Linked DNA regions of Oharaeibacter diazotrophicus. The protein of the gene in region 1 interacts with the protein of each later gene in a pairwise test. Links are inferred from orthologs where the notes say so. Each region holds a gene or a part of one and is shown on either strand. Other genes may lie near its edges.

What was found.
Region 2: the proteins of eno (region 1) and rpe interact in binary tests that used the Escherichia coli proteins (3 or more experiments, as listed by UniProt). The link is inferred for Oharaeibacter diazotrophicus from one-to-one orthologs.

What each region holds. Positions count from the first base shown.
Region 1 is NZ_SNXY01000006.1:986,777-999,786, forward strand. Bases 8,518-11,446 are described here. They hold eno (phosphopyruvate hydratase), read right to left. Parts: upstream 10,655-11,446; coding sequence 9,380-10,654; downstream 8,518-9,379. Other genes in these bases: EDD54_RS04705 (hypothetical protein), read right to left, coding at 8,717-9,115; EDD54_RS04715 (PleD family two-component system response regulator), read right to left, coding at 11,163-11,446. Also shown: EDD54_RS04665 (amino acid ABC transporter ATP-binding protein), read right to left, coding at 1-255; EDD54_RS04670 (amino acid ABC transporter permease), read right to left, coding at 320-1,624; EDD54_RS04675 (amino acid ABC transporter permease), read right to left, coding at 1,644-2,846; EDD54_RS04680 (amino acid ABC transporter substrate-binding protein), read right to left, coding at 2,963-3,991; EDD54_RS04685 (Lrp/AsnC family transcriptional regulator), read right to left, coding at 4,597-5,034; rocF (arginase), read left to right, coding at 5,164-6,090; EDD54_RS04695 (ornithine cyclodeaminase), read left to right, coding at 6,103-7,155; metC (cystathionine beta-lyase), read left to right, coding at 7,265-8,449; more of EDD54_RS04715, read right to left, coding at 11,447-12,533; EDD54_RS04720 (response regulator), read right to left, coding at 12,554-12,925. UniProt on the Escherichia coli protein: Catalyzes the reversible conversion of 2-phosphoglycerate (2-PG) into phosphoenolpyruvate (PEP). It is essential for the degradation of carbohydrates via glycolysis.
Region 2 is NZ_SNXY01000006.1:1,711,618-1,727,321, reverse strand. The notes cover bases 5,095-7,835. They hold rpe (ribulose-phosphate 3-epimerase), read left to right. Parts: upstream 5,095-6,005; coding sequence 6,006-6,665; downstream 6,666-7,835. Other genes in these bases: EDD54_RS08065 (HAD-IA family hydrolase), read left to right, coding at 7,353-7,835; gph (phosphoglycolate phosphatase), read left to right, coding at 6,662-7,345; EDD54_RS08080 (glycosyltransferase family 2 protein), read right to left, coding at 5,095-5,768. Also shown: EDD54_RS08100 (ADP-ribosylation/crystallin J1), read right to left, coding at 1-21; EDD54_RS08095 (trehalose-phosphatase), read right to left, coding at 114-857; EDD54_RS08090 (glycerate kinase type-2 family protein), read right to left, coding at 850-2,148; EDD54_RS08085 (glycosyltransferase), read right to left, coding at 2,260-4,788; more of EDD54_RS08080, read right to left, coding at 4,788-5,094; more of EDD54_RS08065, read left to right, coding at 7,836-8,153; EDD54_RS08060 (BMP family ABC transporter substrate-binding protein), read left to right, coding at 8,435-9,550; EDD54_RS08055 (ABC transporter permease), read left to right, coding at 9,785-10,885; EDD54_RS08050 (ABC transporter permease), read left to right, coding at 10,889-11,809; EDD54_RS08045 (formamidase), read left to right, coding at 11,836-12,858; biuH (biuret amidohydrolase), read left to right, coding at 13,132-13,851; atzD (cyanuric acid amidohydrolase), read left to right, coding at 13,851-14,969; EDD54_RS08030 (ABC transporter ATP-binding protein), read left to right, coding at 14,966-15,704. UniProt on the Escherichia coli protein: Catalyzes the reversible epimerization of D-ribulose 5-phosphate to D-xylulose 5-phosphate.

The DNA.
Region 1 (13,010 bases):
CCGCTTGAGGTCGTTGGTGAGTTCGATGCCGTCGACGACGATCTTGCCCTTCTGGTGCTCCTCGAGCCGGTTGATGCAGCGGATCATCGTCGACTTGCCCGAGCCCGACGGGCCGCAGATCACGATGCGCTCGCCGCGCGTCACGGTGAGGTTGACGTCGCGCAGGACGTGGAACTCGCCGTACCACTTGTTGACGCCGGTCATCTCCACGGCGATCTCGCGCGAGGGCGCCGGCTTGCTGCTGGTGCTGGTCATCGGTGCGTGTGTCCCCTGCAGTGTCGTTGCATCGGCGGCCGTCTGTCGCGGCCGTCCGGCGGTGTCAGCGTCGGCGTCCGGTGTTGAGACGGCGCTCCATGTACTGAGAATAGCGCGACATCCCGAAACAGAAGATCCAGAACACGAAGGCGGCGAAGACGAAGCCGGTCTTGCCGGTGTTCGGCGTCGCCCAGTTGGCGTCGGTGAAGTTGAACTGAATGATGCCGAGCAGGTCGAACAGGCCGATGATCAGCACCAGCGAGGTGTCCTTGAACAGGCTGATGAAGCTGTTCACGATGCCGGGGATCACGATCTTCAGCGCCTGCGGCAGGATGATCAGCCGCATCGACTGCCAGTAGCCGAGGCCCATGGCCGCGGCCGCCTCGTACTGGCCCTTCGGGATCGCCTGCAGGCCGGCGCGGACCGTCTCGGCCATGTAGGCGGCGGAGAACAGCGCCACGCCGATCAGGGCGCGGAGGAGTTTGTCGAAGTTCACGCCCGTGGGCAGGAACAGCGGCAGCATCACCGAGGCCATGAACAGCACGGTGATCAGCGGCACGCCGCGCCAGAACTCGATGAACACCACCGAGACGAACTTGACCACCGGCAACTTGGAGCGCCGACCGAGCGCCAAGAGGATGCCGAGCGGCAGCGAGGCGACGATGCCGGTGACGGCGACGACCAGCGTCACCATCAGGCCGCCCCACAGCGACGTCTCGACCACCGGCAGCGCGATCAGCCCGAACACCACGTCGGCGATCAGGAGCGGCAGGATCAGCGCGAGCGCCACCTGCACCGGCCGCTTGAACGGGAACGACGGCAGGGCGGCGAGGACGGCGAGCACCGCCGCCACCACCCACGGCGCCAGCGGGTCGAAGCCGGTGCCGCCGTAGAGCAGGTAGAAGCCGACGATCGGGAAGACCACCAGCATGACGTAGGCCGTCACGCCCTTCCAGGGGATCTTCGGCACCGCCAGCATGACGAGGCCGACGACGAAGAAGAGCCCGGTCAGTTCGACGCGCCAGCGCTCCTCGACCGGGTAGCGGCCGAACAGGATCTGGCCGAACTTGGCCTTGATGAACGCCCAGCAGGCGCCGACCTCGCGGCCGTCGACCGGAAGGCAGGCCTCGCGGTTGTCGCCGGTCCAGACGGCGTCGACGAACAGCCACCGGATGATCGGCGGCAGCGCCCAGGCCAGGAACACCAGCGTCACCAGGGTGATCGCGGAGTTGACCGGGCCGGAGAACAGCCGTGCCCGGATCCAGGCCACCGGCCCGATCGTCGAGGCCGGCGGCGGCTGCGGGGTGACGAAAGCGTCGCGGACGAAGATCGGGCGGCGCGGCGAGGACGGGGCGGTGACGTCGGTCATGGCTGGTACCTCCCTCGCCTCAGCGTTCGATCAGCGCGACGCGCGTGTTGAACCAGTTCATGAACGCGGCGGTCACCAGGCTGATCGCGAGGTAGACGCCCATGGTGAGGAAGATGACTTCGACGGCGCGTCCGGTGATGTTCAGCGTCGAGCCGGCGAAGACCGCGACGAGGTCCGGATAGCCGACGGCGACCGCCAGCGAGGAATTCTTCGTCAGGTTGAGATACTGGCTGGTCAGCGGCGGGATGATCACCCGCATCGCCTGCGGGATGATGATCCGGCGCATGGTGACGCCCGGCTTCAGGCCGAGGGCGAAGGCCGCCTCGCTCTGGCCGTGGCTGATCGCCATGATGCCGGCGCGGACCACTTCGGCGATGAAGGCTCCGGTGTAGATCACGAGGCCGAGCAGCAGCGCCATCAGTTCCGGCTTGAAGACGAAGCCGCCGACGAAGTTGAAGCCCTTGAGTTCGGGATACTCGAAGGAGAGCGGCATCCCGGCGAGGAGGAACACGACGAGAGGCAGGCCGACGACGACGGCCGCGCCGACGCGGAAGGTCGGGAAGATCTGCCCGGTCGCCTCCTGGCGGCTCTTGGCCCAGCGGGCGAGCACGAACACGGCGGCGATCGCGACGAGGACGGCGATTTCGACGGCGCCGAAACCGTCGCCCGGCACGGGCCGCGGCACGATCAGGCCGCGGTTGGAGAGGTTGGAGCCGAGCGGCAGGACCACGCCCTGCTTCGGACCCGGCAGCACCGACAGCACCGCCTTGTACCAGAACAGCAACTGCAGCAGCAGCGGCACGTTGCGGAAGGTCTCGACGTAGACCATCGCGACCTTGGAGAGCAGCCAGTTCGGCGACAGCCGCGCGACGCCGGCGAAGAAGCCGAGCACGGTGGCCCCGACGATGCCGAGCGCGGCCACGATCAGCGTGTTGACGAGGCTGACCAGGAAAGCGCGGCCGTGGGTGTCGTCCGGCGTGAACTCGATCGGCTTCTGCGCGATGTCGAAGCCGGCGCGATCGCTCATGAAGCCGAAGCCCGACGCGATGTTGGCGGCCCGGAGGTTCTGGACGGTGTTGTCGAAGATCCACCAGCCGAACAGCACCAGGAACAGCGCCAGCGCCACCTGATAGACGATGCCGCGGATGGTGGGGTCGTAGAGCCAGGAGCCGGCCCGCGACGGGGCGGCGAGGGGAGCGGGCGCGGTGTCACGCAGCGTCATGGGCGGCCCTTGGGAAAGTCGGATACGGTCCGAGGCGGCGCGCGGACGTTCCACGCACCGGTCCCAGCGGGAAGACCGGCCGGGCGCGGGGGCCCGGCCGGACGAGACGTCGCGGATCAGCGGATCGGCGGGGCGTACTGCAGGCCGCCCTTCGACCACAGCGCGTTCAGGCCGCGCTCGATCTTCAGCGGCGAGCCGGCGCCGACGTTGCGGTCGAACGCCTCGCCGTAGTTGCCGACGGCCTTGACGATGTTGTAGGCCCAGTCGGCGCCGATGCCGATCTTCTCGCCGAAGTTGCCGTCGAGGCCGAGCAGACGCTTGATCTCGGGGTTCTCCGAGCTCTTCATCTCGTCGACGTTGGCCTGGGTCACGCCGAACTCCTCGGCGGTGACCATGGCGTAGAGCGACCACTTCACGATCATCGCCCACTGGTCGTCGCCCTGGCGGACCGCCGGCCCGAGCGGCTCCTTGGAGATGATCTCCGGCAGCACGACGTGGTCGTCCGGGTTGGTGAGCTTCAGGCGGATCGAGTAGAGGCCCGAGGCGTCGGTGGTGTAGGCGTCGCAGCGGCCGCTGTCGTAAGCGGCGTCGGCCTCTTCCTGCTTCTCGAACACGACCGGGTTGAACGTGAGGCCGTTGGCCTTGAACCAGTCGGCGAGGTTCAGCTCGGTGGTGGTGCCGGACTGCACGCAGATCGAGGCGCCGTTTAGCTCCTTGGCGGAGGAGACGCCGAGCGACTTCTTGGCCATGAAGCCCTGGCCGTCGTAGTAGTTCACGCCGGTGAACTGGATGCCGAGCTGGGTGTCGCGCGACATCGTCCAGGTGGAGTTGCGCGCCAGCATGTCGACTTCCTTCGACTGCAGGGCGGTGAAGCGCTCCTTGGCGTTGAGCGGGGTGAACTTCACCTTGGTGGCGTCACCGAACACGGCGGCCGCCACGGCGCGGCACATGTCGACGTCGAGACCCTTCCAGTCGCCCTTGTCGTCCGGCGCGCCGAAGCCCTGCAGACCGGCGCCGTTGACGCCGCACTGCACGAACCCCTTGGCCTTGACGTCGTCGAGCGTCCCGGCGCTCGCCGGAGCGACGGCGGCCGCGGTGGCGAGCAGTGCGCCGACGGCCAGCGTCTTCACGGAAGTGGCGTTCATTCGAAGGCTCCCTTTTTTCTGTTCCGTTCGAATCTTGGACAATCTCGAAACCGGTCCGGCATGCGGAGCGTCTCGGCGGGGTCGGCTTAATATGACGAACTCGTGGCATCCAATGCCGATTCCGGACAGGTCATTCCGAAAATCGATGGACGTCATCGGTGCGCTCGATCCCTTCCCCACGCGTCGAGAGACCCCGGACGAGGCCGAGATGACGTCCAGTACAGGATACTCCGTGGGCAAGGTCAATGGTTGGGCAGGAAATTCCGGCCGCTTCGGGATCGGGATCCAAAGAAACGCCAACTGCCCACAAATCGAACCGCCCCGAGCCTAGCATTTCGGCAGGCGCGCCGCCTTCGCTCGACCGATCCGACCGGCCCCTTGCCGCGCGAATATTGCGCCGCCGCTGTTGGTGACGCACCGCGGCACGCCGTCGACCGCACCGCGGCAGGAATGTCCGCGTCGTCACGACGCCCCTTCGCAGGGCGATCATCGCATTTCGTGGCCGAGCGATCGCGCATCGTGATGGAATCGGCGAACCGCGGCCACGCGGCGAACGCCGTTCGTTCCGCCACCGGCGTCCCGGCCCTCGTCGCCCGACCCTGTGCTCAGAGTCGCGCGCGGGTGCTGCGCGGGGTCGCCAGCAGCAGCGTGGTCTCGGAGGCCGTGACGCCCGGCACGAGGCGGATGCGCCGGAGCAGGGCGTCGAGGTCGGTCAGGCTGGCCGACGAAATCTCGCAGACCGCGTCCCAGCGGCCGTTGGTGGTGTGGATCGCTCCGATTTCGGGAAAGCCGGTGAGCGCGTCGACGACGCGGTCGAGCGCCCTGCCCTCGACCTCCACCATCACCAACGCCCGCACCGGTTGCACGGATGCGTCCGAGCGCAGCACCACGGTGTAGCCGACGATTTCGCCGCTCTCCTCGAGACGCGCGATCCGCGCGCGAACGGTGGCGCGCGACAGGTCCAGTTCGGCCGCGATGTCGGTGACGCTGCGGCGGGCGTCGTGGCGCAGGATCGCGATCAGCTGACGGTCGACGGCATCCATGACTTCCGTTCCGGGCGAAGTCGCTTTCCGAAACGGTAGAACGAGCCGCCGGATCGCGCAATTCGGTCCGTTCCAAGCGCCGCGCCGGGATGCGAGTCTCTCCGGACGGGGCGACTACGGAGGACGGGCATGGAGCGGTCGTGCATTCTGGTCGGGGTGCCTGTGCAGGCGGGGACGGGCCGTCGCGGCTGCGACATGGGTCCGAACGCCTATCGCGCCGCCGGCCTCGCCGAGGCCCTCGCGGACCTCGGCCACGGCGTCGTCGACCGCGGCAACCTCGCGGTGACGCCGTCGGCCGTGCCGGCCCACCCCAATCCGGCGATCCGAAACCTCGCCGAGGTCGCGGCCTGGACCCGGCACCTCGCCGACATCGCCCATGCCGAAGCGGCCGAGGGCGTGCCGATCTTCCTCGGCGGCGACCACAGCCTGTCCGCCGGCACCATGACCGGCCTCGCCCGCCGCGCCCGCGAGGAGGGCCGTGAGCTGTTCGTGCTCTGGCTCGACGCCCATCCGGACATGCACACGCTCGCGACCACCACGAGCGGCAATCTCCACGGCGTGCCGATGGCCTATGCCGCGGGGATCGCCGACTTCGCCCCGCACCTGCCCGCCCCGCCGGCGACGCTCGAGCCGGAGAACGTCTGCCAGATCGGTCTGCGCAGCGTCGACCCGGCCGAGCGCGAGGCGCTGCGCCGCTCCGGCATCTGCGTCCACGACATGCGCGACGTCGACGAGATCGGCATCGCCCCGCTGGTGCGCCGCTTCGTCGAGCGGGTCGTGGCGGCCGACGGCATCGTCCACGTCAGCCTCGACGTCGACTTCCTCGATCCCGCCATCGCGCCGGGCGTCGGCACCACCGTGCCGGGCGGCGCCACCTTCCGCGAGGCCCATCTCGCCATGGAGATGCTGCACGACAGCGGCCGCGTCCGCTCGCTCGACCTCGTCGAGCTCAACCCCTTCCTCGACGAGCGCGGCCGCACCGCGACGCTGATGGTCGACCTCGCCGCCAGCCTGTTCGGCCGCCGCGTGCTCGACCGCCCCACCCCGAGCTTCTGAAGGCGCGAGACCATGCTGAACCAGGTTCCCTTCGTCAGCGTCCACAACATGATGCGCCTCGTGAACGGCCTCGGGGTCGAGCGGGTGCTGACCGACCTCGCCGGCTATGTCGAGGAGGACTTCCGGCGCTGGCAGGCCTTCGACAAGACGCCGCGCGTCGCCGCGCACAGCGCCGACGGCGTCATCGAGCTGATGCCGACCAGCGACGGAATCTCCTACGGCTTCAAGTACGTGAACGGGCATCCGAAGAATCTGCGCGAGGGACTGCAGACCGTGACGGCCTTCGGCGTCCTCGCCGAGGTCGCCACCGGCTACCCCCGGCTGATCTCGGAGATGACCATCCTGACCGCCCTGCGCACCGCCGCGGCCTCGGCGGTCGCAGCCCGGGCGCTCGCCCCGGCCGGCGTGCGCACCATGGCGGTGATCGGCAACGGCGCGCAGTGCGAGTTCCAGGCGCTCGCCTTCAAGGCGATCCTCGGCGTCGATCGCCTGCGCCTCTACGACGTCGACCCCGTGGCGACGCGCAAGGCGACGCGCAACCTCGCCCGCTACGGCTTCGAGATCGTCGAGGCGGCGAGCGTCGCCGAGGCGGTCGAGGGCGCCGGCATCGTCACCACGGTGACCGCCGACAAGCGCAACGCCACCGTGCTCCACGACAACCTCGTCGGCCCTGGCGTCCATATCAACGCCGTCGGCGGCGACTGCCCGGGCAAGACCGAGCTTTCGGCCGACATCCTGCGCCGGGCCGACATCGTCGTCGAATACGCGCCGCAGACCCGGATCGAGGGCGAGATCCAGCAGCTCGCGCCCGACCATCCCGTCACCGAACTGTGGGAGGTGCTGACCGGCGCCAAGCCCGGGCGGACCGGCCGCGACCGCGTCACCGTGTTCGATTCGGTCGGCTTCGCGATCGAGGATTTCTCGGCGCTGCGCTACGTCCACGACCGCGTGAGCGAACACGCCGGTTTCGTCGAGCAGCTCGACATGATCGCCGACCCGGACGAGCCGCGCGACCTCCTCGGCATGCTGCACCGGGCCGAGACGACCGGTCAGGTCGCGGCCTGACCGCCCCGGCGTCGCACGGCTGGCGTTCCGCGCCCGGGTCGCTAGGATGGCCGCCCCATCAGACCCGAGCCGACGCGCCGAGCGTCGCCGACCAGGACCCGATCAGACGATGTCGAAGGACGACAAGGCCACCGCGGACGTCCACACCCGCCTCGCCCACGGTGGGCGCGATCCGAGGGCGCAGCACGGTTTCGTCAATCCGCCGGTCTACCACGGCTCGACCGTGACCTTCCCCGACGTCGAGACCATGCTGTCGGGCCGGCAGCGCTACCACTACGGCCGCCGCGGCACGCCGACCACCGACGCGCTGACGGGCCTGCTCGCCGAGCTCGACGGTGCCGCGGGCGTGGTGCTCTGTCCGTCCGGCCTGTCGGCGATCTCGACGGCGCTGCTGTCGCTCGCCTCGGCCGGCGACCACGTGCTGATCACCGACAGCGCCTACGGCCCGACCCGCCATTTCGCCGACGGCGTCATGAAGCGGATGGGCATTTCGGTCGACTATTACGACCCGACCATCGGCGCCGGCATCGCCGCCCTGATGCGGCCGAACACCCGCGTGGTGATGACCGAGGCGCCGGGCTCGCAGACCTTCGAGATGCAGGACGTCCCCGCCGTCGCCGCGGCTGCGCGCGACCACGGCGCCTTCACGGTGATGGACAACACCTGGGCGACGCCGGTCTACTTCCGCCCGCTCGACCACGGCGTCGACGTCGCGCTGATGGCGGCCACCAAATACGTGGTCGGCCATTCCGACGTGATGATGGGCACCGTCGCCGCCAACGACCGGGCGTGGCCGCTCCTGAAGGCCTTCCACGGCGACAGCGGCCTCTGCTGCGGGCCCGACGACGTCAACCTCGCGCTGCGCGGTCTCCGGACCATGGCGGTGCGCCTCGCCCGCCACCAGGAGAGCGCCCTCGCGGTCGCCGGCTGGCTGGAGACCCGTCCGGAGGTCGCCAAGGTGCTCCACCCGGCCCTGCCCTCGCACCCCGGCCACGCGCTCTGGCGGCGCGACTTCTCCGGCGCCTCCGGGCTGTTCTCCTTCGTGACCCGGGAGATGCCCTTGAAAGCGGTCGCCGCAATGCTCGACGGCCTCGCCTATTTCGGCCTCGGTTATTCGTGGGGCGGCTTCGAGAGCCTCGCCATCGTCGCCGACCCGCGCAAGATCCGCACCGCCACCACCTGGAACGAGCCCGGTCACCTCGTCCGCCTCCACGTCGGCCTCGAGGATCCCGACGACCTCATCGCCGACCTCGCGAGCGGCTTCGACCGCATGAACGCGGTACGCGAGGGGTAGGCACGGGGAAGGAGCAGACGCACCGACGAGCCCGGCGGCCGGGGCGCAGGCCGCTTCCGAACATCGTTCGAGGGCGTTTCGTACTCGCCTTCCAATGGGTTGGTCCGTGACGGCGGGCCGACCACCTCACGAAGGTTCGCACCATCGCCACGGTGGAGATCGTCGGGGACATTCACGGTCCGTGGATGGCCCGTGTCCACGGACCAAGTCGCGGAAACGCGCGGTGTTGCAGACGGGCTTCGCGACCGACGTCCCCGCGCCTTCCCCCTACTCCAGCTTGCAGGTCATCGGCTGGGCGAAGCCCTCGCCGAGGAGAACGGCTACGCCGGCCTTCGTGTCGAGCAGCAGGTCGAACCGCGCCTTCGACTTCGGGTTCGCGGTCATGGCGAGCCCGCCGGCGTGCACGTGGACGACGTGGTCGCGTTCGTGGACGCGGGCGCGGCCGCTCCAGCAGGTCTCGTAGGCGCAGACGTCGAAGGTCCGGCCGTCGAGGCCGACGCCCATCGGGGTGAACTCGCCGGCCGCGCTGCTCTCGCAGCCGTTCTTGTCGCAGTGGATCTCGAACTGCTCATTGCGGCAGCTCCAGGACTTGGCCGAGGCGGCCCCGCCCGCCGCGACGGCGTAGAAGATCACGAAGGCGAGTGCCCGCCGGAAGCCGTACCGCATGTCGTCCTCCCCGATGCGCGAGAATGGAAACTCGACGGTGTGCGCGACGACCGCGTCGCGGCTACCTTCCGCCGGCACCACCCTCTGCACGAGGGATCCTATACCACCCCAAGCTGCGGATCCAGCGACCTGCGACAATGCACGGACGACGGTGCCGATCCGCCCGACCCCGAATGCGACGACGCACCCGCGCGGGGATCCCCGCGCGGGTGCGTCGCCTTGTCCGTCAAGCGTTCCGTACGGGGCCGTCCGGCCCCGCGCGGATCAGCCCTTCAGGATGCCGCGGCCCATGTAGCGGGCCTGCGGACCGAGCTCCTCCTCGATGCGGATGAGCTGGTTGTACTTGGCGATCCGGTCCGAACGGGCGAGCGAGCCGGTCTTGATCTGGCCGCAGTTGGTGGCCACGGCGAGGTCGGCGATGGTGCTGTCCTCGGTCTCGCCGGAGCGGTGCGACATCACCGCGGTGTAGCGGGCCTTGTGGGCGGTCTCGACCGCGTCGAGCGTCTCCGACAGCGTGCCGATCTGGTTGACCTTGACCAGGATCGAGTTGGCGGTGCCGCTCGAGATGCCGCGGCGCAGGCGGGTCGAGTTGGTCACGAACAGGTCGTCGCCGACCAGCTGCACCTTCGAGCCGATTGTGTCGGTCAGCAGCTTCCAGCCGTCCCAGTCGTCCTCGGCCATGCCGTCCTCGATCGAGATGATCGGGTAGTCGGCGGCGAGCTTGGCGAGATAGGCGACCTGCTCCTCGATGGTGCGGACGACGCCCTCGCCCTCGTAATGGTACTTGCCGTCCTTGAAGAACTCGGTCGAGGCGCAGTCGAGCGCCAGGAACACGTCCTCGCCGGCCTTGTAGCCGGCCTTCTCGATCGACGACACCACGAAGTCGAGCGCCTCGGTGGCCGAGCCGAGGTTCGGGGCGAAGCCGCCCTCGTCGCCGACGTTGGTGTTGTGGCCGGCGGTCTTCAGGCCCTTCTTCAGCGTGTGGAAGATCTCCGAGCCGATCCGCACCGCGTCGGCGATCGAGCCGGCGCCGACCGGCATGATCATGAATTCCTGGAAGTCGATCGGGTTGTCGGCGTGGACGCCGCCGTTGACGATGTTCATCATCGGCACCGGCAGGTAGCGCGCGTTCGGGCCGCCGACGTAGCGGTAGAGCGGCAGGCCGGCGGCCTCGGCCGCGGCCTTGGCGACCGCCAGCGACACGCCGAGGATGGCGTTGGCGCCGAGGCGCGCCTTGTTCGGCGTGCCGTCGAGGTCGATCATGGTCTGGTCGATCAGGAGCTGGTCCTCGGCGTCCATGCCGCCGAGCGCCGCGAAGATCTCGTCGTTGACCGCGGCGACCGCCTTGGTGACGCCCTTGCCGAGATAGGCCGGACCGCCGTCGCGCAGTTCGACGGCCTCGTGGGCGCCGGTCGAGGCGCCCGACGGCACCGCCGCCCGGCCCATCGAGCCATCCTCGAGGATCACGTCGACCTCGACGGTCGGGTTGCCGCGGCTGTCGAAGATCTGACGGCCGACGATGTCGATGATGGCGGTCATGGGTGCTCCCGTCTACGGACGTCTGGAGGAGATGCCGGCGCGGTCTATAGCGCAGGCGGGTGACGCTGCAAAGGCGTCGGATCGGCGATGCCGAGCGGCGCGGCCCGAAACGTGTTCGGTCGCACGGGCGGAGGCAGCCCGCCGCGCCGGCCGGAGGGCGAGCGCGGCTCCAGCGGGATTTACCTTAACAGTTCATTATGTCCGCAGGGGATCGGGCGCGAATCGCCCGGCGGCGTTGAGTAGAATGCGGGCATTCGTTAGAAATTGATTCAACGCGGATCGACGTCCACCGAAAGGGCGGGGCGGAAGATCTCGACGGAACCCGGTGAGTACAGGTCCGCCGCATCTCCTGGACCCACTGGGCCGGCCGGTCGACGACGGCGAGAGTGGCCTCCTCTGTGACCCGTCGTCGACCGGCCTCACCATTTCCGCCGTGGAAACGGCGAAAGCCGCCCCCGGTTCCGGCATCGGTCCGGAACGGGCGGTCTCTGTCGCGCGGGATGCGCGGTCAGGCCGCGGCGGCGACCACGCGGTTGCGGCCGGAGCGCTTGGCCTCGTAGAGCGCGTTGTCGGCCCGCTTCAGGATCGCTTCGGGCGTGTCGCCGACGGTGTCGACCGAGGCGAGGCCGACCGAGATCGTCACCTCGATCTGCCGCGTGCCGCCGGCGATCGGGAACGACTCGGCGGCGATGCGCTGGCGCAGCCGTTCGGCGACGATGCCGGCGACGCGCGCGTCGGTGTCCGGCATCACCACCACGAACTCCTCGCCGCCGTAGCGGCAGGCGAGATCGATGCCGCGGACGCACTTGCGCATCCGCTTGGCGAACTCGCGCAGCACGTCGTCGCCGGCGTCGTGACCGTAGGTGTCGTTGACGCGCTTGAAGTGGTCGATGTCGACGATCAGCAGCGAGAGCTCGCGATTGCGCTGCACCGCGTGGGAGACGAAGGTCGCGAGCTGCGTCTCGAGATAGCGCCGGTTGTTGAGGCCGGTCAGGCCGTCCATCACCGCCATTTCCATGGTCAGTTGGACGCTGTCGCGCAGCTTCTCGGCGTAGCGCTTGCGCCGCACCTGGGTGCGCGTGCGCGCCAGCAGTTCCTGGCGGTCCATCGGACGGACCAGGTAGTCGTTGACGCCGAGGTCGAGCCCGCGCAGGAGGCGCGCGTTGTCCTCGGGCTCGGCGACGATCAGGATCGGGATGGTGCGGGTGCGGTCGAGCGAGCGAAGCTGCGAGCACAGCCGCAGCGCGTCGTAGCCCTGCAGCGACAGGTTCACCACCACGAGGTCGAAGGGCTCCTCGGCGGCGCGGAACAGCGCCTCCTGCGGCTTGGTCTCGACGACGACCCGGTGCTCGGGCTCCAGCGTGCGCTGGATCCGCTCGTAGGACGACGGGCGGTCGTCGACCACCAGCACGTCGCCGGGCTCGCCGCGCGCGATCTCGGCCAGCGCGGCGCGCTCGTCGATCGCCATCCGGCCCTGGGTCGCGCGTAGGTGCAGTTCGTCGCTGAGCTGCTTCAGGCGGACGAGGCTCTTCACCCGGGTGATCAGCTGGACGTCGCCGACCGGCTTGGTCAGGAAGTCGTCGGCGCCGGCCTCGAGCCCCTTGATGCGGTCAGACGACTGGTCGAGCGCGGTGACCATCACCACCGGCACCAGCGCCGTCTTCGGGTTGGCCTTGATCCGGCGGCAGACCTCGAAGCCGTCCATGCCCGGCATCATGACGTCGAGCAGCACGATGTCGAACGGCGCGCGTTCGAGCCGGTCGAGAGCCTCGAGGCCGGAGATGGCGGTCTGGACGTCGAAATACTCGGCCGACAGCCGCGCCTCGAGCAGCTTCACGTTGGCGGCGATGTCGTCGACGACCAGGATGCGTGCGGTCATGCCGGATCTCCCCCGCGAACTCAGCCCTCGCCCAGATAGGCGCGCACCGTCTCCAGGAACTTGGACACGGAGATGGGCTTGGAGATGTAGGCCTCGCAGCCGCCCTGGCGGATCCGCTCCTCGTCGCCCTTCATGGCGAAGGCGGTGACCGCGATCACCGGGATGGCGCGCAGGTCGTCGTCCTCCTTGATCCACTTGGTGACCTCGAGCCCCGAGACCTCGGGCAGCTGGATGTCCATCAGGATCAGGTCGGGATGATGGGCGCGGGCGAGGTCGAGCGCCTCGATGCCGTTCCGCGTCTGGATCGTGCGGTAGCCGTGCGCCTCGAGCAGATCGTGGAAGAGCTTCATGTTGAGCTCGTTGTCCTCCACGATGAGTACGGTCTTTGCCATGCCGATGCTCTTTCCGTGCCGCCGACCCTGTTCAAACGCCGCGAACAGGCTCCGCGGCCACCTCGCCCCGGTGACGCGCGACGCC
Region 2 (15,704 bases), 720 kb from region 1 along the record:
TGTCACCGTCTCGGGTTTCATGTTCAGATCCTAGCCGACGGTGCGCCGCCATACCATCGGCCGATCCGTCGGCGCGTCCCGGAGCGGCAGGCCGTCGGCGTGCGCGGTTGTCGTCAGTAGGCGGCGATCCAGGCGGAGAGGACGGCCCAGACGGCCTCGTGGTCGGGCAGGCGGGCGTCGACGCAAGGGGCGGGGCGGCCGACGCTGACGCCGAAGCCGCCGTGGTTGCGGGCGGCGACGAAGGCGGGTTCGTCGGGCACGTCGTCGCCGATGTGGACGGGCACGCGGCCGGCACAGGCGCCGTCGACCATGAAAAGCGACAGTGCGCGGCCCTTGTCGGTGTCGCGCGGGACGATGTCGACGGCGACGCGGCCCGGCATCACCTTGAAGGCGCCGTCGGCGCGGTCCTCGGCGAGGGCGATCAGCTGGCCGACGGCGGGGTCGCGCGGGTCGAACACCAGCGCCATGCCGCCGGGCTTCCACTCGATCTCGATGTGCGGGAAGTAGAGCGCGACGTCCTCGGCGATCTTCTCGTAGATGCGGCGCTCCTCGGCCGTCAGCACCGGCATCACCCGCTTGCCGCCGGGATAGCGGCGGTCGGCGCCCTGCAGGCCGGCGACAGGCAGGTGCAGCGGCGCGAACATGGCGTCGACCGCGTCGACCGAGCGGCCGGTCAGGATCACCGTCGCGCCCGCGGTCGCCTTCTGGACGCGGGCGAGCAGGTCGAGGCGCGGGCGCGGGATGCCGCGGGCACGGTCGGCCGCGGTCGGGCCGATCAGCGTGCCGTCGACGTCGAGGAAGAGCGCGATGCGGTCCGGAGGCGGCAGGCGGGCGACGAGGGAGGCGGTATCACTCAATCAGGACGGCCCTGAAGTCGTTGACGTTGGTGCGGGTCGGCCCCGTCACCAACAGGTCGCCGATCGAAGCGAACGCCGTGTAGGCGTCGTTGGCGGCGAGCCAGGACTTCGGGTTGGTGCCGCCGGCGAAGAGCCGGTCCGCGGTCGTACCATCGCAGAAGGCGCCGGCGTTGTCTTCCGTTCCGTCGATGCCGTCGGTGTCGGCGGCGAGACCGTGGACGCCGGAGAGGCCGGCGATTCCGATCGCGAAGGACAGCAGGAACTCGACGTTTCGGCCGCCGTGGCCGCCCTTGGAGCGCACCGTCACCGTGGTCTCGCCGCCCGACAGCACCACGCAGGGGCGCTGGAACGGCTGGCCGCGGGCGACGATCTGGCGGACGAGCGCGGCGTGGACCGCGCCGACGTCGCGCGATTCGCCCTCGATCGAATCGGAGAGCACGTGGGCGGGCAGGCCCGCGGCGCGCACCGCCGCGGCGGCGGCGTCGAGCGACATCTGCGCGGCCGCGATCACCACGTGGGTGTCGCCGGCAAAGTCGGGATCGTCGGGCTTCGGGGCGTCGGCGGCCTCCGAGTTCAAGAAGGCGAGCGCCTCGGCCTGCAGATCCATGCGGTAGCGCTCGACGATGGCGAGGGCGTCGGCGCGGGTGGTGCCGTCGGGAATGGTTGGGCCGGAGGCGACCAGCGCGGGGTCGTCGCCGGGGATGTCCGACAGCACCAGCGAGTGGACGCGCGCCGGATGGGCGGCGCGGGCGAGCCGGCCGCCCTTGATCAGCGACAGGTGCTTGCGCACGCAGTTCATCTCGTGGATCGAGGCGCCGGAGGCGAGCAGCACCCGGTTGACCGCGCGCTTGGCCTCGCGGCCGACCGCGTCCGGCGGCAGCGACAACAGCGAGGACCCGCCGCCCGAGATCAGCGCCACGACCTGGTCGTCGGGCCCGAGGTCCTTCACGAGGTCGAAGATGCGGCCGGCGGCGGCGGCGCCCTTCTCGTCGGGCACCGGATGGGCGGCCTCGACGATCTCGACGTGCGCGCAGGGGTGGGCGTGGCCGTAGCGGGTGACGACGAGGCCCTCGAGCGGACCGCGGCCGGCCGCGGTCCAGGCCGCCTCGAAGGCCGCGGCCATCGCGGCCGAGGCCTTGCCGGCACCGACCACCACGGTGCGGCCGGCGACGACGGGGGGCAGGTGGGCGCCGATCACGCGGGCCGGATCGGCGGCCGCGACGGCGGCGTCGTAGAGGCTCCTCAGAAACGCGCGCGGATCGTCGATCAACTCCCGTCCTCCCGAAGGCATGGCGCGCCGCCCCCGCGACGGACCGCCGACCCCACTTGAAGGACGACGGGCCCGGGTTCGTAAAGGCCGTCTTCGGTCGCTGCGACGTTTGATGCCAGTGCCCGCGCCGGTTCAGGCCCGGCCGGCGACGACGAGGCCGTGGCGCCGGCCGTGGTCGAGACCGTCGACGAGGGCGAGCGTCTCGGCGGCGGCGCGCGACCAGGAATAGCCGCGCGCGTTGGCGCGGCCGGCCCGGGCCAGCCGGTCGCGCAGCGCCGGATCGCCGGCGAGGTGCGCCATGGCGGCGGTGAGCGCGTCGGGATCGTCCAGCGGCACGAACAGCGCGCCGGCGCCGGCGACCTCGCGCAGGATCGGGATGTCGGCGGCGATCACCGGCGTGCCGAGGGCCTGCGCCTCCAGCACCGGCAGGCAGAAGCCCTCCTTGCGCGAGGGCACCACCAGCGCCACCGCGGCCCGGATCGCCGACCGGAGTTCGGCGTCGGGGAGCGCGCCGAGGGCCACGAAGCCGGCCGGCATCGGGTTGGCGGCCGCCCAGCGGGCGATCGCGCCGCCGCGGTCGCTGCCGATCCAGCGCACCACCGGACGTTCGCCCCGGCGCTCGGCGCGGGCGAGGGCGTCGAGCAGGCCCTCGGCGTTCTTGTTCGGCTGGATGTTGGCGACCATCAGGAAGTCGGCCGGCGGACCGGCGGGCGGGTCGCGGTCGTCGTCGCGGAACTTCGAGGCCTCCTTGACCACGGTGCAGCGGCCGGCGAAGGCCGGCATCAGGGCGCGCGCCTCCTCGCGGGTGGCGTCGGAGACGCAGACGACGGCGCGCGAGACCAGCGCCGACCAGCGCCACGCCAGGAGCGCGTAGACCACGCTGCGCAGCGGACGCTGGCTGCGGTCGAAGTCGTAGAAGTCGTGGATGGTGACGATCTGGTCGATCACCGGCAGCGGCGCGCCGACGGGGGTAGCGGAGAGATAGGTGCGGGCGCCGGCGAGCCGGGCGGCGATCACGGCGCCCTGGTGGACGAGCGGCTCGTAGAGCTTGAACGGCAGGCCGCGCGGCTTGCCGGGCAGGCGGACGATGCGCGCGGCGTCGAGCCCCGGCAGCAGCGCCGGGTCGACGTTGGTGTAGACCGTGACCGGCCGGCCCGCCGCGGCGGCGATCGCCGGGAACAGACCGGCGGCGTAGCTGGTGATGCCGGTGATGCGGTCGGGGTCGGTGGATACGAGCGCGAGCGCGACGCCGCGGCGGTCGGGCGCTTCCAGGAGCAGGGCGACGGCGAGCGAGGCGGCGCAGGCGAGGACGCCGACCGCGCCGATCAGCGCGACGACGGCGAGCGCGGGCAGGTCGTCGAACAGGTGGTTGCGCAGCACCATGCCGACGGCCTCGACGGCGAGGCCGAGCACGGCGGCGACGACGATGGCGCGGCCCGGCAGGGCCACCGGCGCCAGCCGGCGCGACAGCAGCACGGTGACCGCCAGCGCGGCGAGCGCGCCGCCGGCGAACATCCGCGCGGCGGTCCAGGCCGGATCGGCGCCGGCGAAGGCCCAGCCGATCGCCGCCGACGTGGCGGCACCCGCGACGAGGGCCGGCAGCTGGCGCAGGTTGCGCTCGTGCATGTGGAAGACGGCGTCGAAGGCGAAATACTTGAGGTTGAGCGCGACGGCGCCGAGGGCGACCCAGGGGATCACGTCGTGGAAGGCGTCGCGGTAGGCGTCCGGGAACAGGGCGAGGGCGACGGCGTCGCGCGCCGACAGCAGCGTGCCGACGGCCGGCAGGAACACCGCCGCGAGCAGCGCGACCTGCCGGCGCAATTCGCCCTCGGCCTCGCGGTGGCGGCCGGCGTTCCAGAGCGCGGCGAGGCGGACGAAGGCGCCCTGGTTGAAGGCGGTGCCGAGGATGTCGAAGCCGGCGCGGCCGACCGTGAAGGCGGCGACGTAGACGCCGAGGCTCGCGGCGTCGCCGAGCGACTTCAGCATCGCCTTGTCGAGGCCGGCGATCACCTGAGAAAGGACCGTGAGGGCGACCAGCGGGGCCGCGTAGGCGGCGACCCGGCGCAGCGGCACCTTCCGCGGCAGCCGCGGGTCGGTGGCGGCGAGGCCGACGGCGAGCGCGGCGAGGCCGACGACGGCGGTGCCGAGGCTGGCGAGCAGCGAGGGCAGCAGGAACTCGCCGGAGAGCCGGAAGCCGGCGAGCGAACCGACCAGCACGGCGAGGGCGCGCAGCGTCTCGAGCAGCGACGCCCGGCCGGCGGCACCGGTAGTCTGGACCAGCGTCAGGCCGAAGCGGGTGAGCGTGGTGGCGCCGACGTAGGCGCCGGCGGCGAGGGCGACCGTGCCGGCCCGCTCGGGGGCGAGCCAGCCGGCGATCGCCGCGGTGCCCGCGACCGCCACGACGGCGCAGGCGGCGAGCACGCGCGCCATCGCGAGGGCGAAGCCGCGCGACACGCCGGCCTCGCCGGCGCCGAAGCGGGCGAGGGCGACGCGGATCCAGTTGGCGGCGGACTGGTCGGCGAACTCGCCGATCAGCATCACCAGCGCGAAATAGCCGAAGGCCGCCGGCGCCAGCGCGTGGGTGGCGGCGAAGGTGACCAGGAAGGCGCCGCCGCGCGCCAGCGCGACCGACGGCAGGTAGATCAGGAAGGAGCGGAGCATCACGGCCTCCAGGCGAGATCGCGGAGCGGCAGGACGGCGCAGGCGAGCGCCACGGCGAGGATGTTCTTCGTCCGGCGCCAGCGGCCGAGGTGGCCGGCGCGGCCGAACTTGCGGACCGCGGCGACGAAGAGCTCGGTCCAGGCGAATTCGCTGAACACCGCGCCGCCCTTGCAGGCGATCAGGTCGCGCCAGGTGTAGGCGTCGACGAGGTCCTGCCAGCGCGCCGGCGCCTCGCCCCGGGTGGCGAGCCAGGCGTGCAGATGGCGGTAGTGGGCGAGGGCGAAGCCGACGACACGGGCCCGGCGGACCCGGTCGACCCGCGCCCCGAGCGCCGAGACGTTGGCGCCGTGGACGCGGTAGACGCCGAGCACGGCGTCCAGGCAGACGACGTCGCCGGTCCAGGCGGCGGCCCAGGAGGCGTAGCCGTCGAAGCTGAAGGAGCCGTCGTCGAGGAAGGCGAACAGCTCGCGCAGGAAGTCGGTGCGGTAGGCGTTGCCCGAGGTCGGCGGCGCCGGGATGCCGCCGTGGGCGGCGATGTGTCCGGCGGCGCCGGTGCGCCGGAACGGTTCCTCCGGCAAGAGGCCGATCGGTCGCTCGGCGCGGTCGCGGCACTCCAGGCGGTACATCACGGCGTTCGGCCTGTCCGCGCCGATCGCCGTCGCGATCGCCGCACAGGCGCCCGGCGCCAGCCGGTCGTCGGCGTCGAGCGCGATCACGTAGTCGGTGGCGATCGACGGCAGCACGGCGGCGATCGCCGAGTTCTGGCCGCCGTTCTCCTTGGCGACGACACGGTAGTTCGCGGCGGCGAAGCCGCGCGCCACCGTCAGGGACCCGTCGGTCGAGCCGTCGTCGACCACGACGATCTCCACCGCCGGCCATGTCTGGTTCAGGGCGGATTTGATGGCCGAAGCGACGAATTCGACATAGTTGTAGTTCGTGACGACGATCGTGAAGGACGGTTTATTCTGAGTCAGAAACATTTGGATACGTTCCTGATACGCTTAGTTACAATTGAAAGATCCTGATTGATTTGAACTATAGTTCTCTCGTTCTTGTCAAAACGCTTCGTCGGGGAGCGTTAACAGGATGGTGACGAGATCTTGCAGCGGGATCGGATCGTTCCGCCGAATCCACGGGTTCCGCCGCCGGACGGGCTGGTGTATGGACCGGCCGTCCGAACCGAGCCGTCCGAGCAGACCCTGGGGAGCCGTCGTTCCATGTCCGTGCTGATCGCACCGTCGATGCTGTCGTCCGACTTCGCGCGGCTGGCGGAGGAGTTGAGGGCGATCGAGGCGGCCGGGGCGGACTGGATCCACCTCGACGTCATGGACGGCCACTTCGTGCCGAACATCACCTTCGGTCCGCCGGTCATCAAGGCGATGCGCCCGCACACGGCGCTGCCCTTCGACGTGCACCTGATGATCGAGCCGGCCGATCCCTTTCTCGCCGCCTTCGCCGACGCCGGCGCCGACGTGATCTCGGTCCACGTCGAGGCCGGACGGCACGTCCACCGCTCGCTGCAGGCGATCCGCGGGCTCGGTCTCGAGGCCGGCGTGGTGCTGAACCCGGGCACGCCGGCCGAGGCGATCGAGTATCTCCTCGACGAGACCGACCTCGTGCTCCTGATGACCGTGAACCCGGGCTTCGGCGGGCAGGCCTTCATCCCGGCGGTGGTCGAGAAGGTGCGGCGGGTACGCGCGCTGATCGGCGACCGGCCGATCCGGATCGAGATCGACGGCGGCGTCTCGGTCGAGAACGCCGGCGTGCTGGCGGCGGCCGGGGCCGACGTGCTGGTGGCCGGCACCAGCGTGTTCCGCGGCGGCGCGGCGGCCTATGCCGCCAACGTCGCGGCGCTGAAGACGGCGGCCGCCCGATGAGCGCGCCCGCCACCCCCGCTCCCGCGCTCGTGTTCGACCTCGACGGCACGCTGGTCGACAGCGTGCCGGACATCGCCGGCGCCCTCGCCGAGTTGATGGAGCGCCACGGCCTCGCGCCGCATCCGCGCGCGGCGGTGGTGCGGATGATCGGCCACGGCGTCGGCAACCTCGTCGAGCGGGCCTTCCTCGCCCACGACGTCCGCCTCGACGCCGCCGCCCACGGCGCGGCGGTCGAGGAGTATCTCGGCCTCTACGAGCCGCGCGCGACGCGCGACACCCGGCTGTTCCCGGGCGTCGAGGCGGCGGTGCGCGCCTTCGCCGCGGCCGGGGTGCCGATGGCGGTGTGCACCAACAAACCGACCGCGGTGTCGCGGGAAATCGTCGCCCATTTCGGTCTCGACGACGTTCTGCGCGTGGTCGTCGGCGGCGACTTCGGGCCGCCGCGCAAGCCGGCGCCGGATCTGCTGCAGAAGGCGGTGGAACTTCTCGGCGCGACCGCGCATCATTGCCTGATGGTCGGCGACAGCGGCGCGGACGTCGCGGCCGCGCGCGCGGCGGGGATGCCCGTCGTGGTCGTCGACTACGGCTACACGGCGGTGCCGCCGGCGGAACTCGGCGCCGACCGGGTGATCGGCGACTTCGCCGACCTCGCCGACGCGGTGCGTGACCTTCTGGGGTGACGGGGCGATGTCCGGGCTCAAGGCGCTGATCTTCGACGTCGACGGCACGCTGGCCGACACCGAGGAAGTGCACCGTCAGGCCTTCAACGCCGCGTTCAGGGCGTTCGGCCTGCCGTGGTCGTGGGACCAGGGCTTCTATCGCCAACTGCTGCTGGTGTCGGGCGGGCGCGAGCGGATCCGCCACTTCGTCGACACCTACGTGCCGGAGATGGCGGCCGAGGGCCTCGCCGCGATCAACGAGATCCACGTCCGCAAGAGCGCGCTCTACGCCCGCATGATCGACCAGCGCGCGGCCCGACTCCGGCCGGGCGTCGAGCGGCTGATCGACGAGGCCAACTCGCGCGGGCTGAAGCTGGTGCTGGTGACGACGTCGTCGATCGCCAACGCCGAGGCGGTGATCATCGCCAACCTGGAGCCGGCCGGGCTCGACCTGTTCGACGCCATCGTCGGCGGCGAGACGGTGGCGAACAAGAAGCCGGCGCCGGACATCTACCGGATGGCGCTGGAGCGGCTCGGCCTGCCGGCGCGCGCCTGCGTCGCCTTCGAGGACAGCCTCAACGGCCTGAAGGCGGCCAACGCCGCCGGGCTGCGCACGGTGGTGACGCCTTCGACCTATACGCAGGGCGCCGACTTCACCGGCGCCTTCGCCCTGATCTCCCACCTCGGCGACCCGTTCGAGCCCTACGAGCACTTCGCCGGGGCCGGCGAGGGCGATCGGATGGTCACCGTCGGGGCGCTGCGGCGCTGGATCGACGACGACGACGACATGCGCAGCCTGCTGACGATCGGCGGTCGGTCGATCTATTGAGCGGCTGCCCGCGGAGCGGGCAGGGTCGAGGTGCGAATTGCACAAATCGAAGGCGTCGGCGGGGTGATTGTATGCAATCGTCCTCGGCGGCGCCGTGGCCACGGCGGCGCCGGTTCGCGGCAGCGCCGGACGTGCCGCGGCAAGTGCGCGTAAATGAAAGGTGAATCCCGGCGGGGCCGTCCCGTGGGCCGGACTGGCACGGCGGTTGCTCTCCATGTCGTCAGGCGCAGCGGCCCGTGAGGTCGCCACCGACGCCCGACACAAGGGGGAATTCCGGAGTCATGATCTCTCGTCCGTTCGATCGCCGCACGTTCCTGAAGGGCACCGGTCTCGGCCTCGCCGGCCTCTCCACCGGCCTGATCACCACGCTGCCGGCCCGCGCCGAGGCGCTGACCATCGGCATCCTCTACGTCGGGGCCAAGGACGACTTCGGCTGGAACCAGGCCCACGCCGTCGCCGCGGCGGCGCTGAAGCAGGTGCCGGACGTGACCGTCGTGGAGGAGGAGAACGTTCCCGAGACCGTCGCCGTCGCCCAGTCGATGGAGTCGATGATCTCGCTCGACGGCGCCAAGCTGATCTTCGCGACCTCGTTCGGCTACTACAACCCGTTCATGCTCGACATGGCGAAGAAGTATCCGGACGTGCAGTTCCGCCACGCCGCCCCGCTGTGGACCGACAAGGACCCGACGAACGCGGGCTCCTACTTCGGTCAGCTCGATCAGGCGCACTACATCGACGGCGTCGCCGCCGGCCTCTCGACCAAGTCGAACAAGCTCGGCTTCGTCGCCGCCAAGCCGATCGGCACCGTGCTGCGCAACATCAACTCCTTCGCCCTCGGCGCCAAGAAGGTGAACCCGAACGCGACCGTGCAGGTGATCTTCACCGGCGACTGGTCGATGCCGGTGCGCGAGGCCGAGGCCACCAACGCCCTGGTCGACGCCGGCTGCGACGTCATCACCTGCCACGTCGACGGCCCGAAGGTGGTGATCGAGACCGCCGAGAGCCGCGGCGCCAAGACCTGCGGCCACAACGCCTCCCAGGCCCCGCTCGCGCCCAAGGGCTTCATCACCGGCGCCGAGTACAAGTGGGAGACGATCTACAAGGACTACGCCGCCAAGCTCGCCAAGGGCGAGGCGCTGCCGAACTTCATCGGCGGCGGCTTCGACCTCGACTTCGTGCAGTCGACCCCCTACGGCGCCGGCGCCACCCCGGAGGCGATCGCCGCCGCCGACGCCGCGCGGGCGGACGTCAAGGCCGGCAAGCCGATCTTCGTCGGCCCGATCAAGAAGCAGGACGGCTCGGTGCTGGTCGCCGAGGGCGCCTCGCTCGACAACTACGCGCCGGAGCTGAACGCGACGGACTACCTGATCGAGGGCGTGGTCGGCTCGATCACCTGAGCCGGGCTGCGGGTCGACCGTCGACGGCTCGCGCGCGGGCCCCCTCTCCCTGTCCCTCCCCCTCCAGGGGGGAGGGGACGCGATTGGGATCGCACGGCCGACGATCACCCGGTCCGCACACCGCCGACGCTGGCGCTCCCTCCCCCCTGGAGGGGGAGGGTCGGGGGGAGAGGGGGGAGCCGAGGGCTCCCCGTTCGACCGCAACGATCTCCGACCGTCCAACCCGGAGTCCCCATGGCCGACACGACCGCATCCGCGCCGCCTTCGGCGGGCCTCGCCGAGAGCCTCGACCGCCTGCGCCGCTCGTCCGAGTTCGTCGTGATCCCGCTCCTGGCGCTGGTCGCCTCGGCGATCCTGTTCGGGCTGTTCCTGCTCGCCGTCGGCAAGAACCCGCTGACCTTCTATTCGCTGGTCTGGACCGGCGGCTTCGGCACCGCCTTCTCCTGGCAGAACACGCTGGTGCGCGCCTCCCCGCTGATCCTGACCGCGCTCTGCGTGGCGATCCCGGCCCGGCTCGGCATGACCGTGATCGGCGGCGAGGGCGCCCTGGTGCTCGGCGGCTTCGCGGCGGCGGTGTCGGCGATCCCGCTGGTGGGCGTGCTACCGCCGGTGGTGGTGATCCCGGTGATGGCGGTGTCGGCGGTGATCGCCGGTGGGCTCTGGATCGGCTTCGTCGGCTTCCTCCGGCACTACCGCGGCATCAACGAGACGATCTCGTCGCTGCTCCTGACCTACATCGCCTATTCGATCCTGAACTTCTTCGTCGAGGGCGCGCTGCGCGACCCCTCCGACCCCAACAAGCCCTCGACCATGCCGATCGGGCCCGACTACATGATCGGGTCGATCCCCGGCACGAGCGTGCACTGGGGCCTCGTCGCCGGCCTCGTCTGCGCCGCCGCGACCTGGGTCCTGATGAACCGCACCACCTTCGGCTTCGCCGCCCGCATCACCGGCGGCAACGTCCGCGCCGCGATGGCGCAGGGCCTGCCGGTGGGGCGGCTGATCGTGATCTCGACGGCGCTGGCCGGCGCCTTCGCCGGCCTCGCCGGCTTCTTCGAGGTCGGCGCGATCCACGGCAAGGCCAACGCCTCGCTGATCGCCGGCTACGGCTTCACCGGCATCCTGGTGTCGTTCCTCGCCCGCCACAATCCGCTCGCCATCGTGCCGGTGGCGATCTTCCTCGGCGGCCTCGCCGCCGCCGGCGGCCTCGTCCAGCGCCGCATGGGCCTGCCCGACGCCACCGTGCTGGTGCTGCAGGGCCTGATGTTCGTGGTGCTGCTCGTCTCCGAGACGCTCTACGGCCGCTTCTCGATCTTCAAGGCGCGGGGGACCTGATCCATGGACGACGTCGGCCTCTCCACCGTGCTGCTCGCCATGCTGGCGGGCGCGATCCGGGTCTCCACACCCTTCCTGTTCGTCTCGCTCGGCGAGTGCCTGACCGAGAAGTCGGGCCGCATCAACCTCGGCCTCGAGGGCACCATGGTGTTCGGCGCCATGGCCGGCTACGCCATCTCCTACGAGACCGGCAACCCCTGGCTCGGCGTGCTGGTCGCCGGCTTCTCCGGCACCCTGTTCGGGGCGCTGCACGGGGTGATCTGCGGCCTGCGCCTCGTCAACGACATCGCCATCGGCATCGCGCTGATGCTGTTCGGGCGCGGCCTCGCCTTCTTCTTCGGCAAGGACTACATCCAGCCGGTCGCGCCGCGGCTGCCGGCGATCGAGTTCGGCTGGTGGGCCTCCGACCCCAACCTCGCCAAGGCGCTCGAGATCAACCCGCTGTTCCTGATCGGCATCGCGCTCGCGATCGCGATGTGGTGGGCGTTCCGCTCGACCCGGGTCGGGCTGATCGTGCGCACCACCGGCGACAGCGCCCCGGCGGCGCTGGCGCTCGGCATCGACGTCAAGCTGGTCCGCCTGCTCGCGACCGCGGCCGGCGGCTTCCTCGCCGGCGTCGGCGGCGCCTTCCTGTCGCTGTTCTACCCGGGCTCCTGGACCGAGGGCCTGTCGTCGGGCCAGGGCCTGATGGCGGTGGCGCTCGTGATCTTCGCGCGCTGGAACCCGCTCGCCTGCTTCGGCGCGGCGCTGCTGTTCGGCGCGGCCGGCGCGCTCGGGCCGGCGCTGCAGTCGATCGGCATCACCCGCGGCTACCACTTCTTCAACGCCGCGCCCTACGCGATGACGCTGGTCATCATGATCCTGTCCATCTCGCCGAAGCGCAGCCTGAAGGGCGCGCCGGGCGAACTCTCCATCACCAAGTGACCTTGGCACCAAGCGAGGCGGGAACGATGAACGGGCTCGGTGGTCTCAACAAGTCCGAGAACGGCGTGGTGATCGGGCTGGTGCAATTGCAGCTGCCGGTCGTCGCGACGCCGGCGGATCTCGCGGCGCAGACGGCGAAGATCGTCGCCATGGTCGGCAAGGCCCGGCGCAACATGGCGACCATGGACCTCGTGGTCTTCCCCGAATACGCCCTGCACGGCCTCTCGATGGACACCAACCCGGCGATCATGTGCCGGATGGACGGGCCGGAGGTCGCGGCCTTCCGGGCGGCCTGCGCCGAGCACCGGATCTGGGGCTGCTTCTCCATCATGGAGTACAACCCGAACGGCAATCCCTACAACGTCGGGATCGTGATCGACGACCAGGGTGCGGTGAAGCTCTACTACCGCAAGCTCCATCCCTGGGTGCCGGTCGAGCCGTGGGAGCCGGGCGACCTCGGCATTCCCGTGATCGACGGGCCGAAGGGCGCCAAGCTGGCGCTGATCATCTGCCACGACGGCATGTTCCCGGAGATGGCGCGCGAGTGCGCCTACAAGGGCGCCGAGATCATGCTGCGCACGGCCGGCTACACCGCGCCGATCCGCGACAGCTGGCGCTTCACCAACCAGGCCAACGCCTTCCAGAACCTGATGGTGACCGCCAACGTCTGTATGTGCGGCTCGGACGGCACCTTCGATTCGATGGGCGAGGGCATGATCGTGAACTTCGACGGCACGGTGCTCGCCCACGGCACTACCGGCCGGGCCGACGAGATCGTCACCGCCGAGGTTCGGCCGGACCTCGTGCGCGAGGCGCGCACCGGCTGGGGCGTCGAGAACAACATCTACCAGCTCTGGCACCGCGGCTACGTGGCGGTGAAGGGCGGGGCGATGGACTGCCCCTACAGCTTCATGAAGGACATGGTGGCCGGCACCTATCGGCTGCCGTGGGAGGACGCGGTCAAGGTGGTCGACGGCACCTCCTGCGGCTTCCCGGCGCCGGAGCGGGCCTACGGCGAGAGCGCGGCGACGGCGGAAGCGGCGGAGTAGCGCGATGCACGGGATCGATCTTGTGCTCAGGTGGTGGCCGGACGGGCGCGACGGGGGCGGTGCGCGAGTGGCCGGCGACGGTGCGCGGGCGTCCGGCGGCGGTGCCCCCTCTCCCTGCCCCTCCCCCTCCGAGGGGGAGGGGACGATTGGGGGGCCGCTCGCCTGCGCTGCCGACGCGGTATCGGGTTCCGGGCGCGCGGCCGTGTCCCCACGTCGTCCCTGCGAGCGGGACGCGTCCGGCTTCCCCCACAACTTCACCTGCGGAGTGCGGTCATGACCACCCTCGACGAACGGGTCGACGCGGCCCAGGTGCCGGGCGGGCGGACCGCGGCCGCGGAGCCCTACGCGTGGCCGTTCGACGGTGATCTCCGGCCGGAGAACACCGCGCTGATCGTGATCGACATGCAGACCGACTTCTGCGGCAAGGGCGGTTACGTCGACTGCATGGGCTACGACCTGTCGCTGACGCGCGCGCCGATCGAGCCGATCGGCGCGCTGATGGCGGCGATGCGGGCCAAGGGCTACACCATCGTCCACACCCGCGAGGGCCATCGGCCGGACCTCTCCGACCTGCCCGCCAACAAGCGTTGGCGCTCGCAGCGGATCGGCGCCGGCATCGGCGACCAGGGGCCGGCGGGCCGGATCCTGGTGCGCGGCGAGCCGGGCTGGGAGATCATCCCGGAACTGGCGCCGTTGCCCGGCGAGGTGATCATCGACAAGCCCGGCAAGGGCTCGTTCTGCGCCACCGACCTCGAGCTGATCCTGCGCCTGAAGGGCATCCGCAACGTGGTGCTGACCGGCATCACCACCGACGTCTGCGTCCACACCACCATGCGCGAGGCCAACGACCGCGGCTTCGAGTGCGTGATCGTCGCCGACTGCTGCGGCGCCACCAAGCACGACAACCACCTCGCCGCCCTCGACATGGTGAAGATGCAGGGCGGGGTGTTCGGCGCCGTCACCACCAGCGCGGCGCTGATCGAGGTGCTGTGATGGTGTTGCGCCGGGCCTTCGTCCACCGCTTGCCGGCCGCCGCGCCGGACGACGTCTCGGCGCTGGAGGCGGCGATCGCGGACGGGCGGATCGATCCGGCCGGCGTCGTCGCCATCCTCGGCAAGACCGAGGGCAACGGCTGCGTCAACGACTTCACCCGCGCCTTCGCGGTGCGCGCCCTTTCCGACGCCCTCGCCGGCCACGTCGGCCGCCCGGCCGCGGCGGCTGTGTCGCTGGTGATGTCCGGCGGCACCGAGGGCGGGCTGTCGCCGCATCTCCTGGTGCTGGAGCGCCGGTCCGCCGAAGAGACGGGCGACGCGCCCGGGCCGGCGCTGGCGATCGGCGCGGCGCACACGGGCGACCTTCCCGCCGAGGATCTCGGCCGACGCGGTCAGGTCGAGATGGTCGCGGCGGGCGTGCGCGCCGCCATGGCCGACGCCGGCCTCGACGATCCCGCCGACGTCCACTTCGTCCAGATCAAGTGCCCGCTGCTCACCGCCGACCGGGTCCGCGCCGCCGAGGCGCGCGGGGCGACGACGGCGACGCGCGACACGCTGAAGTCCATGGGCCTGTCGCGCGGGGCCTCGGCGCTCGGCGTCGCGGTGGCGCTCGGCGAGATCGACCGCGACGCGGTCGACGACGTGGCGATCGGGCGCGACTTTTCGCTGTGGTCCGGGCGGGCGAGCACGTCGGGCGGGGTCGAACTCCTCGGCCACGAGATCGTGGTGCTCGGCACGGGCCGCGGCTGGGTCGGACCGCTTTCGGTCGACCACGCGGTGATGGCCGACGGCATCGACGTCGAACCGGTGCGCGCAGCGCTGCGCCGGCTCGGCCTTGCCGCCGACGGCCAGCTGGCCGCGGCCGAGCGCGGCCGCCTCGTCGCGCTGCTCGCCAAGGCCGAGGCCGGCTCGACCGGCCGGCTGCGCGGCCTGCGCCACACCATGCTCGACGACAGCGACATCTCGTCGACCCGCCACGCCCGCGCCTTCGTGGCCGGGGCGCTCGCCGGGCTCGTCGGACACGCCGAGATCTTCGTCTCGGGCGGAGCCGAACACCAGGGACCGGACGGCGGCGGACCCGTCGCCGTGATCGTCGACCGTGAAGGAGTGATGGGATGAGCGCCCTCGAAAAGCCGGCCCCGCGCGCGATCGGTCTCGAGACCCGGGGGATGACCAAGATCTTCGGCGCGCTGACCGCGCTCGACACGGTGTCGATCGACGTCAAGCCGGGCTCGTTCCACGCCCTCCTCGGCGAGAACGGCGCCGGCAAGTCGACGCTGGTGAAGTGCATCATGGGCTTCTACCAGCCGACCCGCGGCGAGGTGCTGGTGAACGGCGCCAAGGTGGAGATCCCCAACCCGAAGGCGGCGCGCGACCTCGGCATCGGCATGGTCTACCAGCACTTCACGCTGGTGCCCTCGCTGACCGCGACCGAGAACCTCGTCATCGCCCGCGCCGACGTGCCGGCGGTGATCGACTGGAAGGCCGAGCGGCGCCGGCTCGAGCAGCTGTTCGACACCATGCCGTTCAAGGTGCCGCTCGACGTGCCGGTGTCGTCGCTGGCGGCGGGCGAGAAGCAGAAGCTCGAGATCCTGAAGCAGCTCTACCTCGACCAGCGCTTCCTGATCCTCGACGAGCCGACCTCGGTGCTGACCCCGCAGGAGGCCGACGAGATCCTCGGCCTCGTGCGCGGCATGACCGAGCGCGGCGACCTCACCGTGCTGATGATCAGCCACAAGTTCCGCGAAGTCACCCAGTTCGCGGACGACGTCACGGTGCTGCGCAAGGGTGCCTACGTCGGCTCGGCGCCGGCCAAGAGCCTGACGGTGGCCGAGATGAGCCGGATGATGATCG